2 regions of the Stenotrophomonas sp. YJH_SMC_122 genome follow, and region 1 is predicted to be linked to the other one. Evidence: riboswitches for the same ligand, from Rfam matches in the RefSeq annotation. Region 1 holds a riboswitch; the other holds the start of a gene.

Region 1 (5,038 bases):
CGGATGAAACATTTTGCACTGCGCAAAAGCTGTGCTATCAATAGATCCCATGAACGCAGCCGCTACCCGCTTTTACTGGTATTACTTTCCGAAGCCACTGGCGGAGGAAGGACTGCGCTCACCCTGAAGAAAGCTTCAGACGCATTCCCGAAAGCCGCCAGCGAACCTGGCGGCTTTTTTCATGCCGCCACGCTGGGGACCCCCAACGTTCCGGAGATCTCCTGCAATGCCCCCGCACACCGACGACCTGCGTATCCGCACCATCGAACCGCTGACACCGCCTGCCCAGCTGCTGGCGATGCTGCCCTGTGACGATGAAGCTTCCGACACCGTCAGCGCCTCGCGCGCGGCCCTGCACCAGATCCTGCACGGCCGCGACGATCGCCTGGCGGTGGTGGTGGGCCCGTGCTCGATCCACGACCCGAAGGCCGCCATCGAGTACGCCCAGCGCCTGAAGCCGCTGCGCGATTCGCTGGCTGGCGAGCTGGAAATCGTCATGCGCGTGTACTTCGAGAAGCCGCGCACCACGGTGGGCTGGAAGGGCCTGATCAACGACCCGGACCTGGACGGCAGCTTCAGGATCGACAAGGGCCTGCGCATCGCCCGTGGCCTGCTGCGCGACATCAACAAGCTCGGCCTGCCGGCCGGTGTTGAATTCCTCGATGTGATCTCGCCGCAGTACATCGCCGACCTGGTGGCATGGGGCGCGATCGGCGCACGCACCACCGAAAGCCAGGTGCATCGCGAGCTGGCTTCGGGGCTGTCGTGCCCGGTCGGCTTCAAGAACGGCACCGATGGCAACGTGAAGATCGCTGCCGACGCGGTGGGTGCGGCATCCAACCCGCATCATTTCCTGTCGGTCACCAAGCAGGGCGGCACTGCCATCGTGTCGACCACCGGCAACCCGGATTGCCATGTGATCCTGCGCGGTGGCAAGCAACCGAACTACGACGCTGGCAGCGTGGCTGAGGCCTGCCAGGTGCTGGCCAAGGCCAAGCTGCCGGCGCGACTGATGATCGACGCCAGCCATGCCAACAGCCTGAAGAACCCGGAGAACCAGCCGAAGGTGATCGACGACATCGCCGCTCAGATGGAAGACGGCGAACAGCGCATCGTCGGCGTGATGATCGAGAGCCATCTGGTCGGTGGCCGCCAGGAACTGGTGGAAGGCCAGCCGCTGGTCTACGGGCAGAGCATCACCGATGGCTGCATCGACTGGGACACCACCGTGACGGTGCTGGAGCGATTGGCTGCGGCCGTGCGTGCCCGTCGTGAAGTGAAGGTGTCCGAGGCCGCGTGAATGAAGCCGCCTGATGGCGGCACGTGTGTGGATGGCGGCCAGCGCCTGCGGGGGTGCGGCCGCGATCAGGGCCGGCCGGAGTTGGAGACCGGCCCGTCCGCACCGGCGATGCGCCTGGCGCTGCGCATGAGCGACAGCGCCAGGTACATCGCCGGGGTGGTGCAGTCGATCCGCGCCCAGCATGGAATCCAAGGCGAACGCGAACCTCAATGCACTTCGTCGTGGTACACGAACTTCGGCATTTCCCAGCGGTAGTGGATCGCCAGCAGGCGCAGCGCGAAGCCGCCGCCCAGGCAGCACAGGATCGCGGTGGCATCGGCCACGCCCCAGTGCAGCAGCAACAGGTAGGCCGCGCCGGTCAGCAGCGCGATGATCGCGTACAGCTCCTTCTGGAAGATCAGCGGCACCTCGTTGCAGAGGATGTCGCGCAGCACGCCGCCGAACGCGCCGGTCAGCATGCCGGCGATCAGCACGATCGGCATCGCATGTCCGGCTTCGCGTGCGATCGAACAGCCGATCAGGGTGAAGGCGATCAGGCCCAGCCCGTCGAGCACCAGAAAGGTGCGGCGGAAGTGGTGCATCCAGCGTGCGACCCAGGTGGCGATCAGCGCCGCGCACACGGTAAAGCCGAGGTACTCGGGATGTTTGACCCAGCCCAGCGGATAGTGGCCAAGCAGGATGTCGCGCAGTGATCCACCACCGAGGGCGGTGACGCAGGCGATCATGACCACGCCGAACAGGTCCATGCGGCGGCGGCCGGCGGCCAGTGCGCCGGTCATGGCTTCGGCGGAAATGGCAATCAGGTAGATGATGGACAGCAGCATGGGACAGGCTCCGAGAGCGGTGGGGCCGGCCATGCGCGACGACCGCCACTGCCTGCGCAATGACGGGATGACGATGACCGGTGCCGCTCCCGCTGTCCTTTTGCCTGAGAGTTCAGCGGCGTCGGCCGCGTGCCCCTTCGGCGGATCGTCCCGGGCGTGCCCGGTGACCTCTCTCCAGCTCGGCGAGTCGAATGCATGGTTGGTGGGATTCCAGCCCACCGGCCTGAGCGATCATGGGAGCCTGCGCCTTCGGCGGGCGCCAGCGCGGCGCCTCTCTCCTGCATTCGGGCGCCAGTATATCCGCTGCAGTGCAGCACGGCATAATCCAGGCATGGCCCCGTCCCTCCGCCCGTGGTTCCTGTACCTGCTCGAATGCCGCGATGGCAGCTATTACGCCGGCATCAGCACCGACGTGGACGCGCGCTTCGCCGCCCACCAGGCCGGCAAGGGCGCGCGCTACACCCGGGCCCGGCCACCGCTGCGCGTGCTGGCCGTGCGCGAATACCCGGACCGGGCCGCCGCCTCACGCGCCGAGTGGCAGCTCAAGCAGCAGCCCCGCGAGCGCAAGCTGGCCTGGCTGCAGGCGCCGGATTCCAGCCTTCTGTAGAGCTGGGCCCACGCTCGGCTCCGGATTCTGTAGGTCCACGCCATGCGTGGATGGGCTGCCGGGCCATGCGATGATCGCTCCGCGCCAAGCGCTGGAGACCCGGATGTCCACCTTTGCTTTTCAGCACGACCGTCGGTCATTGTCGTCGCTGTGGTACCCGAAACCGAAGGCGCCGTGAACGATGCGCGCCGCCGGCAAAGCATGGATCTCCGTCGTCGTGCTGGTCGCCGGCATCGCGCTGTTGCCTGGCCTGCTGTACCTGCTCGGGCTGGCATTGGCAGGCGGTCGGCCGAAGCCGGCCGACCGCGCGCCCAGTGGTATGGCTGCGTGCAGCAGTGAACCACGCGCGGGATACCAGCCGATGAATCCCTGGCGTTTCGCCGCGCAGTTCTTCGACAAGGACGTGATGAAGAAGAAGGTGCCGGAAGTGGAGCGGGAGGCCTTCTGGATTGCCCGGCGCCACCTGTGGCGGCAACCACAGCGCGGCATGCCGCGCTGGCATCTCAGCAGTACCGCATTGGCGATCTGGATCACCCGGCATTGGAGTACTGCGCAGATTGCCGACACCGCGAGGAAGGAGGACTTCTGCCGGACCTGGTCGAAACGGCGGGTGCCCGGTGGCCCGATGAACCGGTAGATCCACGCCATGCGTGGAGGGTGTTGACGGGGTCAGAGTCCTTTCCTGCGGAAAGGGATCCGACCCCGCTGCGCGCAGCCCTACCGCTTCGGCCGCCGGTCGTCGCGGTCATCACCGAAGATGATGCGCGCGCTGCGTTGGTAGCTCCAGTACGCCACGGCCCAGTTCAGCAGCACCACGATGCGGTTGCGGAAACCGATCAGGAAGAACACGTGCGCGGCCAGCCAGAACCACCACGCCAGCACGCCCGACAGCTGCAGTCGGCCCAGGTGCACGATCGCGGCCATGCGGCCGATGGTGGCCAGGTTGCCGTAGTCCGCGTACTTGAACGGACCGGGCTCGGGCGTGCCGTGCAGCCGTGCGCGGATCACCTTGGCCACGTATTTGCCCATCTGCTTGGCGGCCGGTGCCACACCGGGGACCGGCTTGCCGTCGGCCTGGCTCAGCGCGGCCAGGTCGCCGGCCACGAACAGCTCCGGGTGATCGGGCAGGGTCAGGTCCGGTTGCACCGGCACGCGTCCGGCGCGGTCCAGCGGCACGTCCAGCGTGCGCGCCAGCGGTGAAGCGGCCACGCCGGCGGCCCAGACCACGGTGCGCGCCGGTACGAACTGTTCGCCGAGCTTGAAGCCCTGGCTGTCGATGTCGCTCACCGGGGTTCCGGTCAGCACTTCCACGCCCAGCTTTTCCAGTTGGCGGCGCGCCTTCAGCGAAAGCACATCCGGGAACGAGGACAGCACGCGCGGCCCAGCCTCGACCAGCCGCACCTTGGCGCTGGCCGGGTCGATGTGGCGGAATTCGTTGCGCAGCGTGTGGCGCGCGATCTCGGCCAGGGTGCCGGCCAGTTCGACACCGGTGGGACCACCACCGACGATGGCGAAACTCAGCCACGCCGCTTTCTTCGCCGGGTCCGGTTCGGCCTCGGCGCGTTCGAACGCCAGCAGCAGCTTGCGGCGCAGCGCGATGGCATCGTCCAGCGTCTTCAGGCCGGGCGCATCATCGGCCCACTGGTCGTTGCCGAAGTAGGCGTGGGTGGCGCCGGTGGCCAGCAGCAGGCTGTCGTAGTCCAGCGTGCTGCCATCGGCCATGCGGATCTGCCGCGCCTGCTTGTCGATGGCCACCACTTCGCCGAGGCGGACTTCCACATTGCGCTGGTGGCCGAGGATGTGGCGCAGCGGTGCGGCGATATCCGGCGCGGACAGGCCGGCGGTGGCCACCTGGTACAGCAGCGGCTGGAACAGGTGATGGTTGCGGCGATCGACCAGGGTGATGCGTATGCGCTCGCGGGCCAGGGCACGGGTGGCCCAGAGACCGGCAAAACCGCCGCCGACAACGACCAGGTGGGGAACGCGCTCGCGACTCATCGACTCACTCCAGTGGGGGCATCGGGGGAAGCGCCTGGCATCTTCGCACGGCGGCCACCTGTCACGTCAGCGCCTGCCCGGATCGGCGATACTCGGGTTCAGGCAACGGCCCGTGAGGAGCCCATGAGCGAACCGGAAAAGCGCATCGCCCTGTTGATCGACGCCGACAATGCGCCGGCCTCGAAGATCGACGAGGTCCTGGCGGAAGTCGCCCGCTACGGCGTGGCCAACGTGCGCCGTGCCTACGGCAACTGGAAGAGCCCGCGACTGAAGGGGTGGGAAGCGGTGCTGCATGAGTATGCGATCCGC
Region 2 (5,038 bases), on a different contig from region 1:
CCGACGCCGGCCGGCGGCCTCCATTCCCAACCTTCGCTGCTGTCGGCGCAGTCGGCATCGGGAGCCAGCAACAACACGCGGTCGCCGGGGCGTGCATGGATGGCCCAGCGCGAGGCCGGCCCGGTCTCGCCATGCAGCACGAAATCAACATCGACCTCGCCCAGCTCTGCACGCAGCTGGCGGATGGTGTAGGTGCGCATCGGCGGGCGCTGATCGTCCGGCAGCGCCCGGTAGCGCGGATACCAGTCCTCGCCGCACGGCACCTGCGGCAGGTCCTGGCCAGGCAAGGGGAAAAACACCTTGATGCGCTGGTCCGGGCCTCCGGTCTTCATCCGTGCCACGTCGGCACCGGTGAACACCATGCGGTCCAGCGAAGGGGAAAGCACGCGGCGCTCCTTCAGCGCCACCTCGAACAGGCGGTAGGTCTGCTGCGCAGCCATGGGGGAACCTCATGCGACGACATCGGATCGGCTGGCTGTCGTGCATCCACGCACCGGCTGGCTGGAAGGCCCAGCCTAGTCCGGTCGTCCCCTGTCGCAAGCATTTCGGGCATCGCGGCCTGCCCTACCCCTGCACGCTGCTCAATGGCCCGTGCAGGCCGCCTGCGCCGCGCGTTCACGCCGGTGTTCCCAGTACCAGAACACGAAGCCGGCGCCGAAGAACGCCGCCTGGCCCAGCGCCAGGTGCAGTGGGCTGCCGCTCAGCAGTGGTGACACCACGCCGGCCACCACGGTGCTGATCATCAGCTGCACGAAGGCCTGCAGCGACGAGGCCAGGCCGCGCTGATGCGGGTACATGTCCAGCACCGCCAGCGCCAGGATCGGGAAGATCAGTGCCATGCCCATGCCACCCAGGAAGATCGGCAGTACCGCCCATGGCAGCACGAACTGTGGCGACAGCACCACGTAGCCGACGTTCAGCAGCACCGACAGCGCGCACAGGCCGAAACCAATGGAGACCTGGCGGGTGGGCGTGGTGTGCCCGGCCATGCGCCCGGACAGGAACGAGCCGGTGGTCATGCCGCCGATGGTGGGGATGAACAGCCACGCAAAGCCGCCCTCGCCCAGGTGCAGGTGCTGCATCACGAACACCGGCGCCGAGGAGATGTACAGGAAGATTCCACCAAAGCCGATGCTGCCGGCCAGCGCCAGGCGCAGGAAGCGCGGGTTGAAGCCGATGCGCACGTAATCACGCATCAGCACGCGCGGCGACAACGGCACGCGCGCTTCGACCGGATGGGTCTCGGGCAGGTAGCGTGCAGTGGCCGCCAGCAGGACCAGCGCGAACACCACCAGGAACCAGAAGATCAGCGGCCACCCCGCGCCGCTGAGCAGGATCCAGCCACCGATGATCGGCGCGATGGCCGGGGCGATGCCGAACAGCATCGACACCTGGCTCATCAGCCGCTGCGCGTCATGGCCGTGGTACAGGTCGCGGATCACCGCGCGGCCGACGATCATGCCGACACCCGCCGACAGGCCCTGCAGCGCACGGAACGCCAGCAGCGTGGTCAGGTCGGTGGACAGTGCGCAGCCCACCGAGGCGCCGACGAACACCACCAGGCCACCGAGGATCACCCGCTTGCGGCCCCAGGCGTCGGACAGCGGACCGTGCGCCAGGCTCATCAGGCCGTAGAACAGCAGGTAGACGCTGATGGTCTGCTGCACCGCCACCTCGTCCACCGCCAGGCGCCGGGCCAGCTGCGGGAAGGCCGGGAAGATGGTGTCGATCGAGAACGGGCCGAACATGGCCAGGCCGGCAAGCAGCAGGGCCATGCGGCGGGTGGAGGGAGCAACAGCGGCGGTCATGGGAAAGGCGTCCGGCAGGGCCATGCGTCGCACGCACGGCGGGCGCCGGTCCCCGTCTGCAGGGAGGGCGCCAGATGAATTCGGGTATCCGGCCATCATAGGTGGGGATTGCGCCCGATGCCATGCAGCGGTGCACAAAACGCATGGCCGGGCCATCGGCCATTCAGGCGCGGCGGCCGGCGCCGGGGGCGGCCGGCGGGCCCGCAACGGGCTATAATCGGCGGGCAACACGGTGGGAGAAGCGGAACACCGCTGCCGAAGGCGCAACGCCCGTAATCGCTCAGGCCCGATACCACCCGTAACAGAACTCTGGAGAGACCGGTTCGATCCGGCGCCGAAGGGGCACGAAGCCGCGGTTTTTCCGCGCTTCCAAACTCTCAGGCAAAAGGACAGAGGGGCGCCCCGCAGACCGCCGACCGGCGGCTTGTGCCCGTGCGTGTGCCCTTTCCTGACGGATCCTTCGCCATGTCCCAGAACACCCCTTCCCTGCGTGAGCTCGAGCACCACAATGCGTTCGTCGAGCGCCACATCGGCCCCAACGATGCCGAGATCGCGCAGATGCTCGACGTCGTCGGCCACGCGTCGCTGGATGCGATGACCGATGCCATCGTGCCGGCCAAGATCAAGTCGCCGGCACCGCTGGCGCTGCCGGAGTCGATGACCGAAGTGCAGGCACTGGCGAAGATCCGCGCGATCGCCGACAAGAACACCGTGCTGCGCAGCTTCATCGGCCAGGGCTACTACGGTACCCATACCCCGAACGTGATCCTGCGCAACATCCTGGAAAACCCGGCCTGGTACACCGCCTACACCCCGTACCAGGCCGAGATCTCGCAGGGCCGCATGGAAGCGCTGATCAACTTCCAGACCCTGTGCGCCGACCTCACCGGCATGGAAATCGCCAACGCCTCGCTGCTGGACGAAGCCACTGCCGCCGCCGAAGCGATGACGCTGGCCAAGCGTTCGGCCAAGTCGAAGTCGGACACCTTCTTCGTGCATGACGCCGTGCACCCGCAGACCCTGGAACTGCTGCGCACGCGCGCAGAACCGATGGGCATCGTGCTGCGCGTCGGCACCCCGGCCGAAGCACTGGAAGCGGAAGCCTTCGGCCTGCTGCTGCAGTACCCGGACACCTTCGGCCAGGTCGGCGACTACAAGGCGCTGGTTGATGCCGTGCACGCGCGCGGCGGCCTGGTGGCCGTGGCCACCGACCTGCTGGCACTGACCCTGCTGGCCGCCCCGGGCGAATGGGGCGCGGACATCGTGGTCGGCAACAGCCAGCGTTTCGGCGTGCCGTTCGGTTTCGGTGGCCCGCACGCCGCGTTCATGGCCTGCCGTGACGCCTACAAGCGCTCGATGCCGGGCCGCCTGATCGGTGTCTCCATCGATGCCCAGGGCAACCCGGCCTATCGCCTGACCCTGCAGACCCGCGAGCAGCACATCCGCCGCGAGAAGGCGACTTCGAACATCTGTACCGCACAGGTGCTGCTGGCGGTGATGGCCTCGATGTATGCGGTCTACCACGGTCCGGAAGGCCTGACCCGCATCGCCCGGCGCACCCACCGTCTGGCCTCGATCCTGGCTGCGGCACTGCGCAACGCCGGCGTGCAGGTCGGTGGCGACTTCTTCGACACCCTGCACATCACCGGCGTGCATGCCGATGAGATCCACGCCAAGGCACGCGCCGCCGGTTACAACCTGCGCGCGATCGACAGCGACTCGGTCGGCATCAGCCTGGACGAGACCGCCACCCGCGCCGACGTGGTCGCACTGGCCGCCGTGTTCGGCGCGCAGGCCGACGTCGACGCACTGGATGCCAGCACCGCCGACGCACTGCCGGCCGGCCTGCTGCGCCAGTCCGCGTTCCTGACCCATCCGGTGTTCAACACCCACCACAGCGAGCACGAACTGCTGCGCTACCTGCGTTCGCTGGCCGACAAGGATCTGGCGATGGACCGCACGATGATCCCGCTGGGCTCGTGCACCATGAAGCTCAACGCCACCGCCGAGATGATCCCGGTGACCTGGCCGGAGTTCTCGCAGATCCACCCGCTGGTGCCGGCCGACCAGGCGCTGGGCTACAAGGAACTGATCGACACGCTGGAAGCGATGCTGGTCGAATGCACCGGCTACGACGCGGTCAGCCTGCAGCCGAACTCCGGCGCGCAGGGCGAGTACGCCGGCCTGCTGGCGATCCGTGCCTACCACCGCTCGCGCGGCGAGGGCCATCGCGACATCTGCCTGATCCCGGATTCGGCGCACGGCACCAACCCGGCCTCGGCGCAGATGTGCGGCATGAAGGTCGTGGTGACCAAGACCGATGCCAACGGCAACGTCGACGTCGAGGACATCCGCCTCAACGCCGAGAAGTACAGCGACCGCCTGGCCGCGATCATGATGACCTACCCGTCCACGCACGGCGTGTTCGAGGAAGAGGTGGTCGAGATCTGCGAGATCATCCACAAGCACGGCGGCCAGGTGTACACCGACGGCGCCAACATGAACGCGCTGGTCGGCGTGGCCAAGCCGGGCAAGTGGGGTTCGGACGTATCGCACCTGAACCTGCACAAGACCTTCTGCATCCCGCACGGCGGTGGCGGCCCGGGCGTCGGCCCGTGCGCGGTCAAGGAGCACCTGGCGCCGTTCCTGCCGGGCAAGCTGGGTGACAACGGCCCGGTCGGCATGGTCAGCGCGGCCAGCTTCGGCAGCGCCTCGATCCTGCCGATCAGCTGGATGTACATCGCGATGATGGGCCGCGAAGGCCTGCGCAAGGCCACCCAGGTCGCGCAGCTCAACGCCAACTACATCGCCAAGCGCCTGGCCCCGCACTTCAAGACCCTGTACACCGGCCGCAACGGCCTGGTGGCGCACGAGTGCATCCTCGACGTGCGCCCGCTGGAGAAGACCAGCGGCATCGGCGCCGAGGACGTCGCCAAGCGCCTGATCGACTTCGGCTTCCACGCCCCGACCCTGAGCTTCCCGGTGGCCGGCACGCTGATGGTCGAGCCGACCGAGAGCGAGTCGCTGCACGAGCTGGACCGCTTCATCAACGCGATGATCCAGATCCGCGAGGAAATCAGCGCGATCGAAGACGGCCGCCTGGACCGCGAGGACAACCCGCTGAAGAACGCGCCGCACACCGCCACCGCGGTGACCGCCAGCGAGTGGACCCACGCCTACCCGCGTGAACTGGCCGCCTTCCCGCTGGCCAGCCTGAAGCAGAGCAAGTA

Evidence for each region. A riboswitch is a leader RNA that binds a small molecule or an ion and turns the genes downstream of it on or off. The one in region 1 is predicted to bind glycine.
Region 2: linked by a shared signal. The riboswitch ahead of gcvP (aminomethyl-transferring glycine dehydrogenase) and the one ahead of AC5P66_RS13270 (trimeric intracellular cation channel family protein) in region 1 are both predicted to bind glycine.

Annotation. Positions count from the first base shown of each region.
Region 1 covers NZ_JCAFST010000009.1:65,781-70,818, reverse strand. Annotated here, with positions in the region: gene AC5P66_RS13275 (3-deoxy-7-phosphoheptulonate synthase) at 227-1,300, shown strand; gene AC5P66_RS13270 (trimeric intracellular cation channel family protein) at 1,507-2,124, opposite strand; glycine riboswitch at 2,209-2,312, opposite strand; glycine riboswitch at 2,326-2,415, opposite strand; gene AC5P66_RS13265 (GIY-YIG nuclease family protein) at 2,456-2,731, shown strand; gene AC5P66_RS13260 (hypothetical protein) at 2,913-3,368, shown strand; gene AC5P66_RS13255 (NAD(P)/FAD-dependent oxidoreductase) at 3,449-4,729, opposite strand; gene AC5P66_RS13250 (NYN domain-containing protein) at 4,853-5,038, shown strand, end outside.
Region 2 covers NZ_JCAFST010000003.1:335,730-340,767, reverse strand. Annotated here, with positions in the region: gene AC5P66_RS06855 (siderophore-interacting protein) at 1-440, opposite strand, end outside; gene AC5P66_RS06850 (multidrug effflux MFS transporter) at 582-1,808, opposite strand; glycine riboswitch at 2,108-2,211, shown strand; gene gcvP (aminomethyl-transferring glycine dehydrogenase) at 2,274-5,038, shown strand, end outside.